Regions from separate parts of the Sodalis sp. RH21 genome, predicted to be linked through region 2. Evidence: predicted binding sites of a transcription regulator. Region 2 holds the regulator's gene; each other region holds the start of a gene.

What was found. The regulator LexA, encoded in region 2, represses DNA repair genes until DNA is damaged. The targets are predictions, from matches to a motif close to TNCTGTATGTACATACAGNA.
Region 1: the regulator LexA is predicted to act here: its motif matches at 3,621-3,640, upstream of ACL2XP_RS18535 (DNA translocase FtsK 4TM domain-containing protein).
Region 3: the regulator LexA is predicted to act here: its motif matches at 2,107-2,126, upstream of sulA (SOS-induced cell division inhibitor SulA).

The regions. Positions count from the first base shown of each region.
Region 1 covers NZ_CP178732.1:4,022,256-4,028,255, reverse strand. The annotation lists gene cydD (heme ABC transporter permease/ATP-binding protein CydD) at 1-1,409, opposite strand, end outside; gene trxB (thioredoxin-disulfide reductase) at 1,660-2,628, opposite strand; gene lrp (leucine-responsive transcriptional regulator Lrp) at 3,075-3,569, shown strand; gene ACL2XP_RS18535 (DNA translocase FtsK 4TM domain-containing protein) at 3,710-6,000, shown strand, end outside.
Region 2 covers NZ_CP178732.1:5,424,695-5,430,694, forward strand. The annotation lists gene rcsA (transcriptional regulator RcsA) at 192-851, shown strand; gene zur (zinc uptake transcriptional repressor Zur) at 933-1,442, shown strand; gene ACL2XP_RS25075 (CsbD family protein) at 1,684-1,893, opposite strand; gene lexA (transcriptional repressor LexA) at 2,274-2,882, opposite strand; gene ACL2XP_RS25085 (diacylglycerol kinase) at 3,003-3,371, opposite strand; gene plsB (glycerol-3-phosphate 1-O-acyltransferase PlsB) at 3,498-5,969, shown strand.
Region 3 covers NZ_CP178732.1:3,952,267-3,958,266, reverse strand. The annotation lists gene matP (macrodomain Ter protein MatP) at 1-46, shown strand, start outside; gene ompA (porin OmpA) at 135-1,217, opposite strand; gene sulA (SOS-induced cell division inhibitor SulA) at 1,569-2,087, opposite strand; gene ACL2XP_RS18285 (TfoX/Sxy family DNA transformation protein) at 2,289-2,894, shown strand; gene yccS (YccS family putative transporter) at 3,009-5,132, opposite strand; gene ACL2XP_RS18275 (YccF domain-containing protein) at 5,154-5,600, opposite strand; gene helD (DNA helicase IV) at 5,756-6,000, shown strand, end outside.

The DNA of each region.
Region 1 (6,000 bases), 1.4 Mb from region 2:
AGCAGCGGTAGAAATTCGTCGACATAGGCGCGCCGTACGGCCAGTTGCAGCGCCTCGTCGCCGGCGTCCGGCCGTCCCAGCAAAATATTATCGCGCAGGCTCGGCGCCGGCAAAAAAGGATTTTGGCCCACCCAGCCAAGTTGCTGGCGCCAATGCTGCGGCGCCAATTCGCGTAATTCGTGGCCGTTGATTTTCAGCGAGCCCGCATAAGGTAAAAAACCGAGCAATACGTTGAGCAACGAGCTTTTACCCGCGCCGCTTTGGCCCACGATGGCCACCCGCAGACCGGCGTCCAGGGTAAAATCCAGCGGTCCGGCAAGCTGGGCGCCGTCGGGCGCCAGAATAATCAACTGCTCGGCGCTGAGGGTAATGGGGCCGAAGGCGGGGGCCATTTGTCCGCCGCCCTGCGACCCGGAATCATTTTCCAGGAAGCCGACCAGCGATTCCGCCGCGCCTACCGCCTGCGCCTTGGCATGATAGAAGGCGCCCAGATCGCGCAGCGGCTGGAAAAACTCCGGCGCCAATATCAAGACCAGGAAGCCGGCGAACAGCGTCACGCCGGTGCCGTAGCTGCCGAAATTCAGCTCTCCCAGGTAAGAGAACCCAAAATAGACCGCCACCACCGCGATGGAGATGGAGGCAAAAAATTCCAACACGCCGGAAGAAAGAAACGCCAGGCGCAGCACTTCCATGGTACGCAGACGGAAATCGTTGGTTGAGCGGCGGATGTGCTCGGTTTCCGCCTGCGCCCGGTTAAACAGCCGCAGGGTATCGAGACCGCGCAGCCGATCGAGGAAATAGCCCGACAGGCGCGCCAGCGCCAGGAAATTGCGCCGGTTTGCGTCGGCGGCGCCCATGCCCACCAGCGCCATGAATAGCGGGATCAGCGGCGCGGTGCATAATAAAATCAGCCCCGCCATCCAGTTCACCGGGAAAACCACGATCAAAATCAGCAGCGGCACCAGCCCGGCCAGATACATTTGCGGCAGATAGCGCGCGTAGTAGTCCTGCATATCCTCGATCTGTTCAAGCAGCAGGCTGCTCCAACTGCCGGCGGGTTTGCCCTGGACCCAGGCCGGGCCAAGCCGCTCCAGCCGATCCAATACCTGGCTGCGTATCTCCCGGCGCAGCATTTGCCCGGCGATAAACCCCGCGCGCTCGCGCAGCCATCCCACCAGCGCCCGGGCGGTAAACAGCGCCGCCATGGCGATAAACCAGTCCGCCAGCTCGGCGCGCGGCCGGTGGTCGACAATCAGCGCCTGCAGCAGGTGGGCCAGCACCCAGGCCTGGGCGACTATCACCAGGCCGCTCGCCAGGCCCAGCAGTAAAGAGAGGCGCAGCCAGCGCTTAACCAGCGCGCTTTGGGATTTGAGCCAGCGGACGAGTACCTGTTGTCGGTTTTTATTCATTGCGGACGGTTTCAGCCAGTGTGTGGTATGCGTAAGGCGAAAATCCCACTCCGGGACGCGAAAGGCCGGAATAACACGTGGCTAGCCCGGCGTGGCGACATATTACCCTGTTGCGGCGGAGGTGAAAATAATCAGCGGGCAATTAAGGCGTAACGGGAGATGAAAACGGCGGCCGGCTGCGCCGCGCTGGCTTGGGATGATATGACGCGCGATCGCCGAAGGGCGTATTCCTACGCCCCGGGACAATATTCTACCGATCGTTCACCGGCGCCAAACCGTCCAGGTAACGTTCCGCATCCAGCGCCGCCATGCAGCCGGTACCGGCCGAAGTGATGGCCTGCCGATAGATGTGATCCATCACGTCGCCCGCGGCGAATACGCCGGGGATGCTGGTCTGGGTGGCGTTGCCGTGAATGCCAGACTGTACGCGGATATAGCCGTTTTCCAATTCCAGCTGGCCGCCAAAAATGGCGGTATTGGGGCTATGGCCGATGGCGATAAATACGCCGGCCACCGCCAGCGGCTCTATTTCACCATTCACGACGCTTTTCAGCCGTACGCCGGTTACGCCCATCTCGTCGCCCACGACGTCTTCCAGCGTACGTCCGGTATGCAGCACGATATTGCCGGTGTTTACCTTGTCCATCAGCCGGTCGATGAGGATCTTTTCCGATCGGAAAATTTCGCGGCGGTGAATCAAATGCACCTCGGCGGCGATATTGGACAGATAGAGCGCTTCTTCCACCGCGGTATTGCCGCCGCCCACGACCGCGACTTTTTGATTGCGGTAAAAGAACCCGTCGCAGGTGGCGCAGGCGGAAACGCCTTTGCCCTTAAACGCTTCTTCCGACGGCAGGCCGAGATAGCGCGCCGATGCGCCGGTGGCGATAATCAGCGCATCGCAGGTGAATTCCCCGGTATCGCCGAACAGGCGAAACGGACGATTCTGCAAATCCACCCGATTGATATGATCGAAAATGATTTCGGTATTGAACTTGGCGGCGTGGGCGTACATGCGCTCCATGAGCAAGGGACCGGTCAGCCCTTCGGGGTCGCCCGGCCAGTTTTCTACCTCGGTGGTGGTGGTCAGCTGGCCGCCTTGTTCCATGCCGGTTATCAGCACGGGATGCAGATTGGCCCGGGCCGCGTAAACCGCAGCGGTGTAGCCCGCCGGCCCAGACCCCAGGATAAGTAATTTACTGTGTTTCACCGTAGACATGTTTTCCTCGTTTTTACCGCAGTTTTTTACCGCATGGAAACTAACGCTGATCGATTGTAAGAAAATTACCAGACTATGGGCAGGATGCAAAAAGTTGTTAACGATTTTTATCATCGCTGCGCTCTATCGATCGGGTGATTTTACCATTAAATAGGACATAATCGGGGTAAAAAAAGCGCTTAAGCCCCTGACAACATGCCGTCACCGGATTTAATCGGCATGTTGTTCTGATTTTTATCGTTTTACTTTGACAATCCGCTGCGCTTTTGCGAAAACATCAGGGTAAGAAGAAATTATTCGATGGGTTTGGACAGGCAGTATGCAAGGCAGTTGACAGAGACGGCCCTAAAATAAAACAGACAACGGGTCTTTAAGCAAACCCTGATACATTGAAGTCGGCAGGGGTGTGGCAAGTACAGGGAAGGAATCATGAGAGACAAATAATAATGGTAGACAATAAAAAACGCCCGGGAAAGGATCTCGACCGCATTGACCGTAACATCCTTAACGAGCTGCAAAAGGATGGACGGATATCCAACGTCGAACTTTCAAAACGGGTTGGTTTATCCCCGACTCCTTGTCTGGAACGCGTACGTCGCCTTGAGCGCCAGGGTTTCATTCAGGGGTACACCGCTTTACTTAATCCACATTATCTGGATGCGTCTTTACTGGTATTCGTTGAGATTACCCTGAATCGGGGCGCGCCCGATGTGTTTGAGCAATTCAATACCGCCGTGCAGAAGCTGGAAGAGATTCAAGAATGTCATCTGGTGTCGGGGGATTTTGACTATCTGCTGAAAACGCGGGTGCCCGATATGTCGGCCTATCGTAAACTGCTTGGCGAAACGCTATTGCGCCTGCCGGGAGTAAACGATACCCGCACTTATGTGGTGATGGAAGAAGTGAAACAGAGTAATCGGCTGGTGATTAAGACACGTTAAGTTATAACTAAGTCACAACACAGGTGCAAAATTCGCGTTTTATGGTTACACTCCTGTGCATTCATACAGTTTCAGCGCCGGTCAGCCGGCGCTGTCACTAAAGCAATTATAGCGGTTTTGAGAACCCTGGAGAGCCTTTCTTGAGCCAGGAATATACTGAAGATAAAGACGTTGCACTAAAAAAACTCAGCAGCAGCCGGCGGATACTCGAGGCTGTTCTGATTGTCATGGCTATTTTTGCCCTCTATTTAATGATTTCCCTGGTTAGTTTCAACCCCTCGGATCCCAGTTGGTCGCAAACCGCCTGGCACGGGCCTATCCATAATCTGGGCGGCGGCGTCGGCGCGTGGTTTGCCGATACGCTGTTTTTCACCTTCGGCGTGCTCGCCTATGCGCTGCCGCCGATTATGCTGATCTTCTGCTGGACGTCGTTCCGCCAGCGGGAAGAGCAGGAGTATGTGGATTATTTCGCCCTGTCGCTGCGCCTGATTGGCACCTTGGCGCTGATCCTCACTTCCTGCGGCCTGGCGGCGCTGAATATCGACGATCTGTATTATTTCGCTTCCGGCGGCGTGATCGGCAGTTTGCTCGGCAACGCCATGCTGCCCTGGTTTAACGGCATCGGCGCCACCCTGACCCTGCTTTGCGTGTGGGCGTCGGGCCTGACGCTGTTCACCGGCTGGTCCTGGCTCACCATCGCCGAAAGAATCGGCGGCGTGGTCATGGGCTGCCTGACGTTTATGTCAAACCGTTCGCGGCGCGGCGAGCAGGACTATGACGAGCGGTATGACGACGATGAATACCTGGATGACGCGCAGGACGCCGCCGACGCCGAGGAAAACCGGCAGAATGCGGTAGTGGATCTTGACGATCCGCTATTGGCGACCCCGGGCGCGGCGGCAGGCAAGACGCAGCCCGCGGCCCCGGCGCTGAGTGCGCCCGCCGCTATCGGCGCGGTGGCCGGCCCGGCCGCGACGACGGCCCATCCCGACGTGGCGGTCCATGGCGGCGAAGCGCTGGCGGACAGTTTGGCTAATACCCGCGCTGATAATATTGCGCAGTCCCAGCCGGTCGCGGTTACGCCGGCCGCCGCCAGTCCGGCCCCGATGGGCGCTTATGCCGAGCAGCAGCAGGCGCGCGCCCCGGCGCCGTCGGTGGCCGAAGCTATTCCGCAATATCGCTTTGAACTGCCGGAGCAGCATGCCGTTCCCGCCGCGCATACCGATGCCATCGAAGATGACGACGGCCCGCGCATGGGCAACTGGCAGTTGGACGCCGACGAAACCCATACCCCGTATGACTTTACCGTGGCGCAGCGTAACAGCGGCCATGTGTCCGGCGCGGCCGCCCGTGACGCGGCGGCGCTGACCTTTATGCCGGCGTTCAGCGCCACCAGCGACGATAATCCCCAGGTTAAACAGGGCATCGGCCCTGAACTGCCGCGCCCCAACCCGGTGCGCATTCCCACTCGGCGGGAACTGGCGTCGTTTGGGATTAAGGTGCCGTCGCACCGCACCAACGACCAGCCGCACGGCCGGCCCGGGGACGAGCGGCTTGATGCCGCCGAACCGCAGGCGGATGACGATGAACTGGCCCAGCAGGCGGCGCTGCAACGGGAATTTTTACAACAGCAGGAGCAGCGCTACGGCGAGGCGGGCAGCGATGCCGAAGACGAAGAGGCCTGGGAGCAGCAGCGCCTGGCCGACGAATTCCAACGCCAGCAGGATATGCGCTACGTAGCCGAGAATGGGCGGGCGGCGCCTGCTCCCGCGGCTTCGCCGGTTTCTCCCCTGGCCGGCATCGATACCCATTCGGCGTTTAACTTTTCGCCGCTGGCGGATCTGGTGGACGATACGCCGGCAGAACCGCTGTTTACCCCGCTGGCGCCGGGCGAACCAGGCCGGGCCGCTGGCCATGGCGCCGCCGATACTCCCAGCGGCGCGCATTCCGTTGCGCACTCGCTGCCGCCGGATGAGGATGAGGATTCCTTGCCCGGGTACGCCGCCATGGCGCCCCAGGCGCCAATGGCCCGGCCGGCGGCTCCCGCGCCGGCGATGGACAGTTTGATCCATCCCTTCTTAATGCGGAACGAGCAGCCGTTGCACAAGCCCACCACGCCGCTGCCCACGCTGGATTTATTAACCTCGCCGCCGGTGGAGGATGAGCCGGTGGATATGTTCGCCCTGGAGCAAACCGCGCGGCTGATTGAAGCGCGCCTGGCGGATTACCGGGTAAAAGCCGAAGTGGTCGGTATTTTCCCCGGGCCGGTTATCACCCGCTTCGAGCTGGATTTAGCGCCGGGCGTGAAAGCGGCTCGCATTTCCAACCTGTCGCGGGATTTGGCCCGTTCCCTGTCGGCGGTGGCGGTGCGGGTGGTGGAAGTCATTCCCGGTAAACCTTATGTGGGCCTGGAATTGCCCAATAAGCGCCG
Region 2 (6,000 bases):
TGGAAGGTAGAGTATGAACGGGTTTATTAAGCTTGCGATGTGTTTCCGGTTTTCAATAATCACCCATTGCGCACAAAGCATAAAAATAAACGCAGATCTTCCACGACCGGATACTCTAATAATAAAAACATAAATTTTCTCTTGCCCGTCCTCCGGGGCCGATTTTTTATCGCCACCCCTTTTGTCATGAAATGACATACACTGCAGATGACGCTATTATTATGACTGTTTTTATCTTGGACCCCTGCACATATACCAGATACGCATTAAGAAGCTCATTAGTCGCCAATGGAATAAAAGGCACGATACGTGACCTGGAAAACGTCAATGCGTTAAAAAATAAATGCAAAAGAACCGCGCCATCAATCATTTTTATAAATCAAAATTACTTTCAATATCATGATGATGGTAGTGATTTAAAATCCATTATCGATACACAGCCCTTAACGTTATTTTTTATTTTCATTGGCAATGAAAATATAAAATTTCACGATTTTGTACCAATAAAAGACAATGTAATTATCGTGTCGAAATTCATAAAGATGAGTTCAATTATCATGATAATTCAATATTTCATGGATACCAAAGCGTGGCAAAGTGACAATTCAGTATTGGGATTTTCTCCTTTGCACTTCAGCAAAACAGAAGCCGAGATTCTAAAAATGTGGATGTCAGGTTTCAACACCATGCATATATGCTCACAGTTGGGTATTAAAGAGAAAACGCTTTCTTCACATAAAATAAATATCAAACGTAAAACCAAAGCTACTAATAAGCAGATTATTTACCATTTAATCTCAATTGCCAATAGAGTCACGGATAATATTAACTTCCGTTACCCGGTTGCGTGACAAGACGGTACACATCCCGTACTCGGCGTTTTTACACCTTCATGGTAAGATGGACTGCGGAATTAGCTGCGGGGAATCCCTATGAATGCAACAACCCAGTCTCAATTACTCAGTCAGGCGGAACAACTGTGCGAACAACGTAATGTGCGCCTGACGCCACAGCGCCTGGAAGTGTTGCGCCTGATGACCCAGCAGGAGGGCGCCATCAGCGCCTATGACCTGCTGGACTTGCTCAGGGTATCGGAACCCCAGGCCAAGCCGCCAACTATTTACCGAGCGCTGGATTTTCTGCTGGAACAAGGATTTATCCATCGCGTGGAGTCCACCAATAGCTTTGTGCTTTGCCACCACTTTGAACAACCGGGCCACACGTCCGCTTTTTTCATCTGCGATCGCTGTGGCCAGGTCACGGAGCAATCAACCGAGGGCATTGAGGACATATTGCAGAAGATGGCTAAGGCCGCCGGTTTCGCCATGCGCCATAACGTGGTGGAAGCGCATGGGTTTTGCCCTGCCTGCACGGACGTACAGGCCTGCGAAAGCCCGCAAGATTGCCATCATGACCATAGCATCACTATAAAAAAGCGTTGATAACGTTGTTGCTTGCCCGGATAAATCAGCAAAGATTTTTAATATAATGGCCGCTAGCCCGCATTGAAAAATCATTATTACGGCTGTTTTTGAACCAAGCGGGTCAAGCGGGTAAAGATAAATAAGGTGGGGACAAATAATGCAGCGGCATAAAGCCGGGTGGTACGTCCTTGTACCTTTGGGTAGGAACACTGCTAAAGAAATAACCTCTTGGTACCACGGTTATTTCTTTTTAGACAAGCTACCAACGATATTTATTGCGGGATTCCCAGTCTTTGACTTCCGTTTCGGCGGCATCTTTGCCGTAACCGTAACGTTCCTGGATTTTCCCGATTAATTGCTCGCGTTTGCCTTCAACAACGGTCAAATCATCATCGGTGAGTTTACCCCATTGTTCTTTGATTTTACCTTTGAACTGTTTCCAATTGCCGCTGGCTTCGTCTTTGTTCATCGGAGTTCTCCTTGGTCTTCGGTTAATCAATTAACTTACTATGCATCGGTTAATGAAAAACAAAAAAAATCTGATTCATCTACCGGAGGTCATAAGCTAACCCTATGGCTATAAGTATAGCAGCGCATTTGGTATAAGCATTATTTCGCAGCAGAATAGCCCAGGCTTACCGGCTTTTCATCTGGAAGCGGTCGATAAAACCAGGGTAAACAGCGGGTAGCAGAAGAAAAGGGAAAGAACGGTAAATGTAACAATATGTGTCGGCAGGGCCACCCTGGAGCCGTAGCCAGCAACAGGGGAGGCCGGGAATTGATAGCGTTTTTAGCCGCGTAAATTCACGAGGCCGGCGCAGCGGCACCGGTTTTGGCTACGGCTGCGGGTTAAATCCAGTTGCCGTTGCGGATAACGCCAACCGCCAGCCCTTCAATGGAGAGTTCCTGATGGCGAAGATCGACGATAATGGGCGCGAATTCGCTGTTTTCAGGCAATAACTCCACAATATTGCCATGTTTCTTCAGGCGCTTAACCGTTACTTCATCGTTGATTCGCGCCACCACTACCTGGCCGTTATGCGCGTCCTGGGTTTTGTGCACCGCCAGCAGGTCGCCGTCCATAATGCCGATATCCTTCATGGACATGCCGCTTACCCGCAGCAGGAAATCAGCATGGGGTTTAAACAGGTCGGGGTCTATTTGATAGTGGCTTTCTATGTGCTGTTCCGCAAGCAGAGGCTCGCCGGCGGCCACGCGGCCAATGAGCGGCAGGCCGGTTTCTTCTTCGATTAATAACCGGATGCCACGTGAGGCGCCCGAGACAATTTCGATAGCGCCTTTACGCGCCAGCGCCTTGAGGTGCTCTTCAGCGGCGTTGGGGGACTTGAACCCCAGGCGCTGGGCGATCTCCGCGCGGGTCGGCGGCATACCGGTTTGCGATATGTGATCGCGTATAAGCTCAAAAACCTCTTGCTGTCTGGCGGTTAACGCTTTCATTCCGTCCCCTGTTTGTTTATACAGTCTTTCTGCGAGTATATACAGGTCCGGCGCAATTGAAAACCTTCAACGTACCAAAATGCGATAAAATCCCGGCCAAGGGGGCCTGAAAACGCAAGATCAGGCGAAGTGCCGCCACAACAACATCCCCCAGACGAACAAGGCCAGAATAATGGCCAGCGTGACCGCGGCCGACCCCAGATCCTTCGCCCTACCGGAAAGCGGGTGCAATTCGGGCCCGATACGGTCAACCACGGCTTCTATAGCGCTATTGATAATTTCGATCACCACCACCAGCCACACAGATCCGATCAATAAAATTCGCGAAACGGGGTCTGATTCGAGATAACATGCAATGACGATCGCCAAGATGGCAACCACCACTTCCTGACGGAAAGCGGCTTCATGACGCCAGGCGGCGCAAAATCCTTTTATTGAGTATCCCGTGGCTTTATAGATGCGACTAAGCCCGCTGGTTTGGTTTGCCATAATTTTTATGCACAGAGAGAAAATAGCGCCCATGTTACCTGTTCTTCGCGTTCGTATCACCACAGATCTGCCGCGCGGTTTCTGGTATTCTTGAGTCGCAATGCTAACAAGGGGCTTCACAAAGATATGTCAGGTTGGCGTACTATTTTTTACACGTTCTTGGATTTACCGCTCAGGCTGCTGGTGCGAAGCAAAGTCATTCCCGCGAATCCACGGGAAGAAACCGGTTTGGACCCTCTGCGGCCAATAATGTATGTGTTACCATATAATTCAAAAGCGGACTTACTCACGCTGCGCGCGCAATGTTTGCATCTCCAATTACCCGACCCCTTGATTCCCTTGGAAATCGACGGCGTCGTCTTGCCGCGTTACGTTTTTATCCATGATGGTCCGCGCGTCTTCTCTTATTTCTCGGAAAAACTCGAATCCGTAAAGCTGTTTCACGACTATCTGGACTTGCACCGCAACAATCAGCAACTCGATGTACAAATGGTGCCCGTATCCATCATGTTCGGCCGCTCTCCCGGACGCGAGGCGCAGCAAAACCAGCCCGCCCCCCAGTTGCGCCTGCTTAACGGTTTTCAAAAATTTATCGCCGTACTGTGGCTGGGACGCGATAGCTTCGTCCGCTTCTCCAATCCGCTGTCCATGCGCTATATGGCGACGGAACACGGTACCGACAAAACCATCGCGCAAAAGCTCGCCCGCGTCGCCATGATTCATTTCGCGCGCCAACGTCTGGTGGCGGTGGGGCCGCGTTTGCCGGTCCGCCAGGATTTGTTTAATAAATTATTGGCGTCCAAGGCGATCGAAAAAGCCGTCGAAGATGAAGCCCGCACCAAAAAAATCTCCGCGGAAAAAGCGCAGCAAAACGCCATCGCCCTCATGGAAGAAATTGCGGCGGACTTTTCTTACGAGGCGGTACGCCTCTCCGATCGCGTATTGAGCTGGACCTGGAACCGTCTTTACCAAGGGCTGCATGTTCGTAATGCCGAACGCGTACGCCAACTGGCGGAAGACGGTCATGAGATAGTCTACGTACCCTGTCATCGCAGCCATATGGACTATTTATTATTATCCTATGTGCTTTACCACCAGGGCCTGGTGCCGCCGCATATCGCCGCGGGCATCAATTTGAATTTCTGGCCCGCGGGCCCGATTTTCAGGCGCCTGGGCGCATTTTTCATCCGCCGCACCTTTAAGGGCAACAAACTCTACTCCACGATTTTCCGTGAATATTTGGGCGAGCTGTTTACCCGGGGTTATTCGGTGGAATATTTCATGGAAGGCGGGCGCTCGCGTACCGGGCGGTTGCTTGAACCCAAAACCGGTACGCTGACCATGACCATCCAGGCCATGCTGCGCGGGGGCAATCGGCCGATTACCCTGGTGCCGATTTATGTGGGTTATGAACATGTCATGGAAGTGGGCACCTACGCCAAAGAGCTGCGCGGCGCCACCAAAGAGAAAGAGGGATTTGTGCAAATGGTCCGCGGGTTGCGTAAATTACGTAATCTGGGCCAGGGGTATGTCAATTTTGGCGAGCCCTTATCCCTAAGCACCTATCTTAACCAGAACGTGCCGCAATGGCGCGACTCCATCGATCCCATTGACGCCCAGCGGCCTTCCTGGCTGGCGCCGGCGGTGGATGATATCGCCGCGAAAATCATGGTGCGTATCAACAACGCGGCGGCGGCCAACGCCATTAATCTGTGCTCCACGGTATTACTGGCCTCCCGTCAGCGCTCGCTTACCCGCGAGCAGTTGTTGCAGCAGCTCACCTGCTATTTGGCGTTGCTGCGCAACGTGCCTTATGCGTCCGATGTGACGGTACCCGAGTCCACCGCGCAGGAACTGCTGGAGCACGCCCTGGCGATGAATAAGTTCAGCATCGAAAAGGATACTATCGGCGATATTATTTATTTGTCCCGCGAGCAGGCGGTGCTGATGACGTATTACCGCAATAATATCCAGCATCTGTTTATCCTGCCTTCGCTGGTCGCCAGTATCGTTATCGGTCATCCCGGCATCGACCGGAAACAGTTATTGCGCCGGATAAACCTGTTCTATCCCATGATGAAGGCCGAACTGTTCATGCAGCATGAGAACACCGATCTCGGCCCTATTATCGATTCGCTGATTGAAGAGCTGGTACGCCAAGGGTTGATTTTCGATCGCGACCGGCAATTATTACTTAACCCGGCGCAGGCGCAAACCCTGCAGCTACTGGCGGCCAGCGTGCGTGAAACGCTGCAACGCTATGCCATCACCTTTTCACTGCTGCGCATCAATCCCGAGATCAACCGGGGCACGCTGGAGAAAGAGAGCCGCATCATGGCCCAACGCCTTTCGGTGCTGCATGGCATAAATGCGCCGGAATTCTTCGACAAAGCGGTATTCTCCACCCTGGTGGCTACGCTGCGCGAGGAAGGTTATATCAGCGACAGCGGCGACGCCATCGGCGAGAGGGTAAGGGAAATGAGCGAGATACTCAGCGAACTGCTTACGCCGGAAGTCCGGCTTACCATTGAAAGCGCCAGCGTATTAGCTAACGCCCCCGCCGTCGAGCCGCCGGGCGAGGCGTCGATGACGGTATGACGCGCCCATGACGGGCGCGGGCTTATCCATG
Region 3 (6,000 bases), 1.5 Mb from region 2:
ATCGCTGAAACAGGATTTAAAAGCCATTCTGGGTGAAGAGAGTTAAGCGCGGAGCGGGCAACCGCGGTGTGCCGGGTAAACGGCAGGCATTAAAAAACCCCGCGATGCGGGGTTTTTACTTAAAGAGCGACAACTTAAGCCTGCGGCTGAGTTACCACTTCTTTGATACCTTTCACTTCGATCTCTACGCGACGATCCGGTGCCAGGCAGCTGATTAAAGCAGCACGGCCTTTCACGCTATCGCAAGTATTGCCAGTGACCGGGTTAGATTCACCCATGCCGCGTGCAGAAATCTTGTCGGAAGGGATGCCCTTGGACACCAGGTAGCTCACTACGCTCTGCGCACGAGCCTGAGACAGCTTCTGGTTGTATTCGTTTGAGCCGATGCGATCGGTAAAGCCCAGAACGACAACAGAACCGTCTTTAGGATCCATGGAGCTCAACTGGGAGTACAGTTGATCCAGAGCCTGCTGGCCTTCAGGTTTCAACTGTGACTTGTTGAAGTTGAACAGCACGTCGGAACGCAGGGTGAAACGTTTGGTCTGAACAACCGGAGCCGGAGCTGCGGCAGGTGCCGGAGCAGGTGCTGCTACGTCGTCCTGGCCGAAACGGTAAGAAACGCCTACGCTGACCAGGGCATTATCAGGACGGGTACCAACGGTGCCGGCATCGCCGATGTTGCTGGTCCACTGATATTCCAGACGGGTCGCCCAGTTTTTGGTAACGGCGTATTCAAGACCACCGGCTGCCAAAGGAGAAACGCCGGTGTCATTGTCGTTCCGACGACCGCCAGCCCCGTTGTTGTATGCCGCTTTGGAATCAGCACGCCATACCATACCACCCAGACGGGTATAGATGTCCAGGTCGTCAGTCAGCGGGTAGCTCAGTTTAGTGGTCAACTGAATGCCTTGCGCCTTAAATGCACCGTTGTCCACGCTGCCTTTATACGCCATGCGGCCCAGCCAATCGTAACCCAGTTCAAACCCTAAGTACGGGTTAGCCTGGTAACCAACAAAGGCACCAGCACCGATTTGATCGTTGCGGGTAGGGCCATTGCCGATACGGTTGTCGTAACCGTTACCGTAAAACCCTGTGTCATGATACTGGGACCAGCCCAGTTTGCCACCCGTATACCAGGTGTTGTCCTTCGGAGCGGCTTGCGTTACGGTTGTGAAAGCCGCCAGTGCCACTGCAAGTGCGATAGCTGTCTTTTTCATTTTTTGCGCCTCGTTATCATCCAAATAGGCAATGAGCTCTTAAAGCTAATTTAAATATTCCATTGCCAGTGTCCATGCTCTGCGTTTGTACATCGCCCTCAAAAGGCGTTATAGAGCAGCCCTGGCGAATTAAAGTCTACAACGAAGTGGGAAACTTACAAGTAAGATGTAGTAAGCCGCTAATAAAAAACAGCGTTTCGTGTAGATTTTATTGAACTAAACGGTGGCAAAGTTGTAGTAACGCTGCAGGATGAAGGTAGCGGGGAACCGCGTATCTACTGGATTGTCCCCGTTTCCAGGCGGTTCCGGCAGGGGTTTTGATACCCCTATTGAGATTAATCTTAAATTTACTTAATGATACAAAGTAGAATGAATCTTTAGACCCGAAAACTGTCCAGATTTGCGGCAAACCTCATTTTGCGGGTACATGATGAACCCGTACGTGCCTCCATGCTGTGCCGCTTCCCGCAGGCGGATCTTGTCGTCGGCCGTCAATTCTTGCGGAAACCACCCTAAAATAACGCTGTAATTTCCCGTCAGCAACGCTTTTTCCATCGCCGCTACGCTGTCGTATGCGCTGGGCTGGCGCAGTTGCACCATTTTTTCCAGCGGCAGGCCCGATTGTTCCAGCCAGGGGCGGCTCAGTTTGCGTGATGGCGTCAGCCATAACAGCCAGCGCGACTGCGTGCCCAACAAACGCAGCAGCGGCAATAAAATATGCCCGACCACCGACTGGTCTTCATCATAAACCACTTCACTGATAATACCCTGGCCCAGGGACTGGGTCCTGGAACGCTCCGCGTTGTCCGCCGCGCCGTCGGACGAGGTTGGCTGCAACGCAGAAGATGTGGCATGAGCATAAGTGTGCATTTTGAGTCCGCCCCTAGATAACTGTATAAAAACACAGTATCCGGGATTGGCGTGAAAATCAACCAAAAATTCAATCGTCCTCGCAGAATTGCCACTTTATGGCGCGTGGGCCGAGATTAAGTTGAAAATCCGGCGGAAAATACCGTATTTTTATTGGCTGCCAAGGACTTGGCATTCGTCGTAAATAACAAGGAACCGTTGATGGAATCGCCACATAATCACATAATTTCACAGGTAAAAACCATATTCTCCCCCCTGGGCGTCATCACCACCCGCTCGCAGTTCGGCGGCTATAGCGTGGCCGCCAATAAAATCATGTTTGGCCTGATCCTGGACGATGAACTTTATCTGCGCGGTACGCGGCAAAGCGAACCGGTGTTCCTCGCCCAGGCGATGAGCAAGCTGATTTATACCAAGCGGGGCATTCCGGTTTCATTGAATTATTATCATGTGGACGAGCGGCTGTGGGCAGCGGGCGAAACGCTGCTGGCGCTGGCCCGCCACTCCCTGGATGAAGCCAGGCACCATATCAGCGTTAAAGCGGCCTGCCCGCGGTTGAAGGATTTGCCCAATATAGGGCAGGCCATTGAACGGCTGTTGTGGAAAGCGGGGATTCAGGACGTCGCTGCGCTGCGTAACCATGGCGCCAAAAGCAGCTACCTGAAATTACGCGCCATTAAGCAGGATTTAAGCATCAAGGTGCTGTTCGCGCTGGAGGGGGCGCTATCGGGCAGGCATTTGGCCGCCTTGTCACAGGGCCAGCGCAGCGAACTGCTGGCCTGGTTCGAACGCCTGTCCTGCCGTTAGCCCGGCGGGTCGCCGTTTCTGCGGTCATGCGTACCTGAGGCCATGGAACGGTCCTGACGATACGGGGGAAATCCAGGCACCGCCCTGCCGCGGCCGCGTGGCAGGGCGCCCCGCTTAAAATTGTTTTTCAATCTCCTGCTTGCGCGCAATCAGTTCGGGCAGCAGTTCCAGCAGCAGGCCTATTTGCTGCAATACCAGTTGCTCCCTGGCTTCCGGGTCCGGCAGCACTCCCTGGATACGGTCAATAAGCTGCTCGCGCTCCTGTTCCACCCGCAGGGCGAATTGTTCCTGGTATTGCAGGGCGTCATCGATATAACAGGCGGCGTCGTCCAGCACTTTGAGCAGGGCCGGGTCGGCCATCCGTTCGCGATGCGCGCCCAGGGTGGATATATAGCTCAGGAAGGTGTGGTTAAGGCATAACAGGCGAAATGCCGATTCCAGCAGTTCGCTGCGCGTTCTGGGTTCCGCCGACATATTGGATACCACCGATGCCAGCTCCGCATCGCGGTTATGCGCGTCGCGGCGGGCGACCCGGTAATCAAGCCGGTTGTCCTTACCCTGATGGTATTGCACCAAGATGGCGTCCAGATAACGGCAGTTTGCCGTCAGGCTGTTATTCATCACCACCGGCAGCCGGCGGAAACGCCAGTCAGGCCAGATAAAGCTGACCGCCGCCCAGGCAATGGCGCAGCCGACAAAAGTATCGAATACGCGCGGCAGGGCGACGTCGAAACCTTCGCCCAGCAAATTGAAACACAGCATCACCAGCAGGGTGATAAACATGGTCGCCTGGGCATACTGGACGTTGCGGAAGGCGAAAAACAGCGTGCCGCTGAGCACGATCAAAATCATCTGCCCTTCGATGGAAGGAACAAAATACAGGATCGGCAGGCCCAGCAAAATGCCCGCCAGCGTACCGATAATCCGCAAGGCCAGCCGGCGGCGCGTCGCCTGGTAGTTGGGTTGGCAGACAAATAGGCTGGTCAATAATATCCAGTAGCCATAGCGCAGCCCGCTTAGCTGGATAAATGCATAACCGACGCACAGCACCAGCGACATGCGCACGGCGTGGCGGAACAGGGCAGATTCGGGACTGAGGTTGCGGCTGATGCGCAGGCGGATATCGCTCCATCCCGTCAGCTTGTCGTCGGCCAGGTTGTTTTCCTCCGGGCTGTTGCGGGCGATAGCCTGTTCCGATTCGATGGTGGCCAGCTGCGCGTCGATGGCGCGCAGATTATTTAACAAATGTTTGAGCGCTTTGACCTGGGCCGGGACGGGCACCCGCTCGATGGCGGCGGCCAGATGGCTGAACGCGCGCTCGAAATGGCCGTCATGCTCATATTTCTGATGCAGCAAGATAGATTGCGATAACGCATGGCAGGCGCGGGCCTGCATGGCCAGCAGCCGTTGAAAACGAAACAGCACGTCGCTATAGCGCAGCTGCTCGCGCAGTTGCTGATACTGTACGTGGGACGAACTGGCCCGCTCATGGATATCCTGCGCCACGAAATAGTAATGCAGGGTACGGCGGGTGCCGCGCTGGCCTCGATCGCCGCGCAGACGGGTCAGCAGCGACGCCTTGGTTTGGTTAAGCGCCTGCACCAGGTTGCCGTTGGCCATCGCCACCTGGATCAGGGCGCTGTCGTCGGCATCTTCGGTATCCGGATCGAACAGATTGGCTTTGGCGTCGAGATAGAGCGCCAGGCTGGCATAACAGCGGGCCAGGTTATCCTGCAACGGCCGGATGGGAAATAGCAGGTGGCCCAGCAGGGTCAGGACGTTATACCAAATGGCGCCGGCCAGCAGCAGCGCCGGCTGCAGATACCAGGTCTGGTACATCGCGGCGCCCAGCATGGTATAGACGGCAATCAGCAGCGCGCCGAAAGCGATGGTGGCGTAGCGCTGGCCCAGCGCGCCGAGCAAAATAAAGCCGCAGGTGGAACCGGCCAGGCCGATGCCGAATAGCCAGGGATAAGGAAACAACAGCTCGATGGAGACCGCGGCGATAAAAAAACTGACCAGCGTAATCACCAGGTTGCGTAACCGGCCGCTCAGCCGGTCGTCGAGATCCGCCAGCGCCGCGGCGACCACGCCCAATGTCAGCGGAATGGTGAGCGTCGGCAGGCCCAGCCACCAGGGGAGCGCCGCCGCTCCGCCCAGCGAAATGAAAATCCGCAGGTTATAGCGGCTGCGGCTGCTAAACGCGAAACGGCGAAATCCGGGTGCGAAAGTCGGCACACAATTTCCTTAATCAGGGATTTAACGATAAAAACGCCGATCCGGGTGGGCGCGCAGCTGATCGGCGAGTTCGACCGGGACCACACGGCGTCCTACCGGCCATAGGGCGATGACCGCCAGCTTAAAATTGGCGATGCCCGGCAAAATCCCGATAATAGTGATACATTGAGCGATGCCGGTGACAATATGTGACAGGCACAGCCACCAGCCGAATAGCAGCAACCACAGCACGTTGAGCACCGTACCGGCCGATGACGTCACCGCGTTACGATTTTCAGGATAGAGCTCATGCACATGCACGGCGGTGTTGCCGAAGGGCAGCAGGGCGAGTTTGGTTATCTCCCAGCAGGAACGGGTATACGGCCAGCTGAAAATCAGCACAATGCTGAGCAAGGTGGCCAGCAGCCAGGCCAGCGTCGTAAAGAAGCCGCCCAGGATAAAATTCACGATATTAAGTAATGTACGCATAATTCCCTAAGTGTGATGCCAAAGTGTAAAAGTTAACGCTATTTCCTTTAAAGGATATCGGCTAGTCTACCCTGAATTCCAGGCTGGAGCAGAACAAGTTAAAATGGGTACACTACGTCCTGACGCATAAACGACACGGAATCCCTGCATATCTTATGGAACTGAAATCGACCTCGTTTGGCAAGCATCTTGCGCAGCATCCTTACAACCGGGTGCGGCTGTTGCACGCCGGCGTCGAGGTCAGCGGCGATAAGCACCAATACCTTATTCCATTTAATCAAATCATCGCCATTCATTGTAAGCGCGGAATTGTCTGGGGTGAACTGGAGTTTGTTCTGCCGCAGGACAAGGTGGTGCGCCTGCACGGTACCGAATGGCAGGAAACCCAGCGGTTCCATCA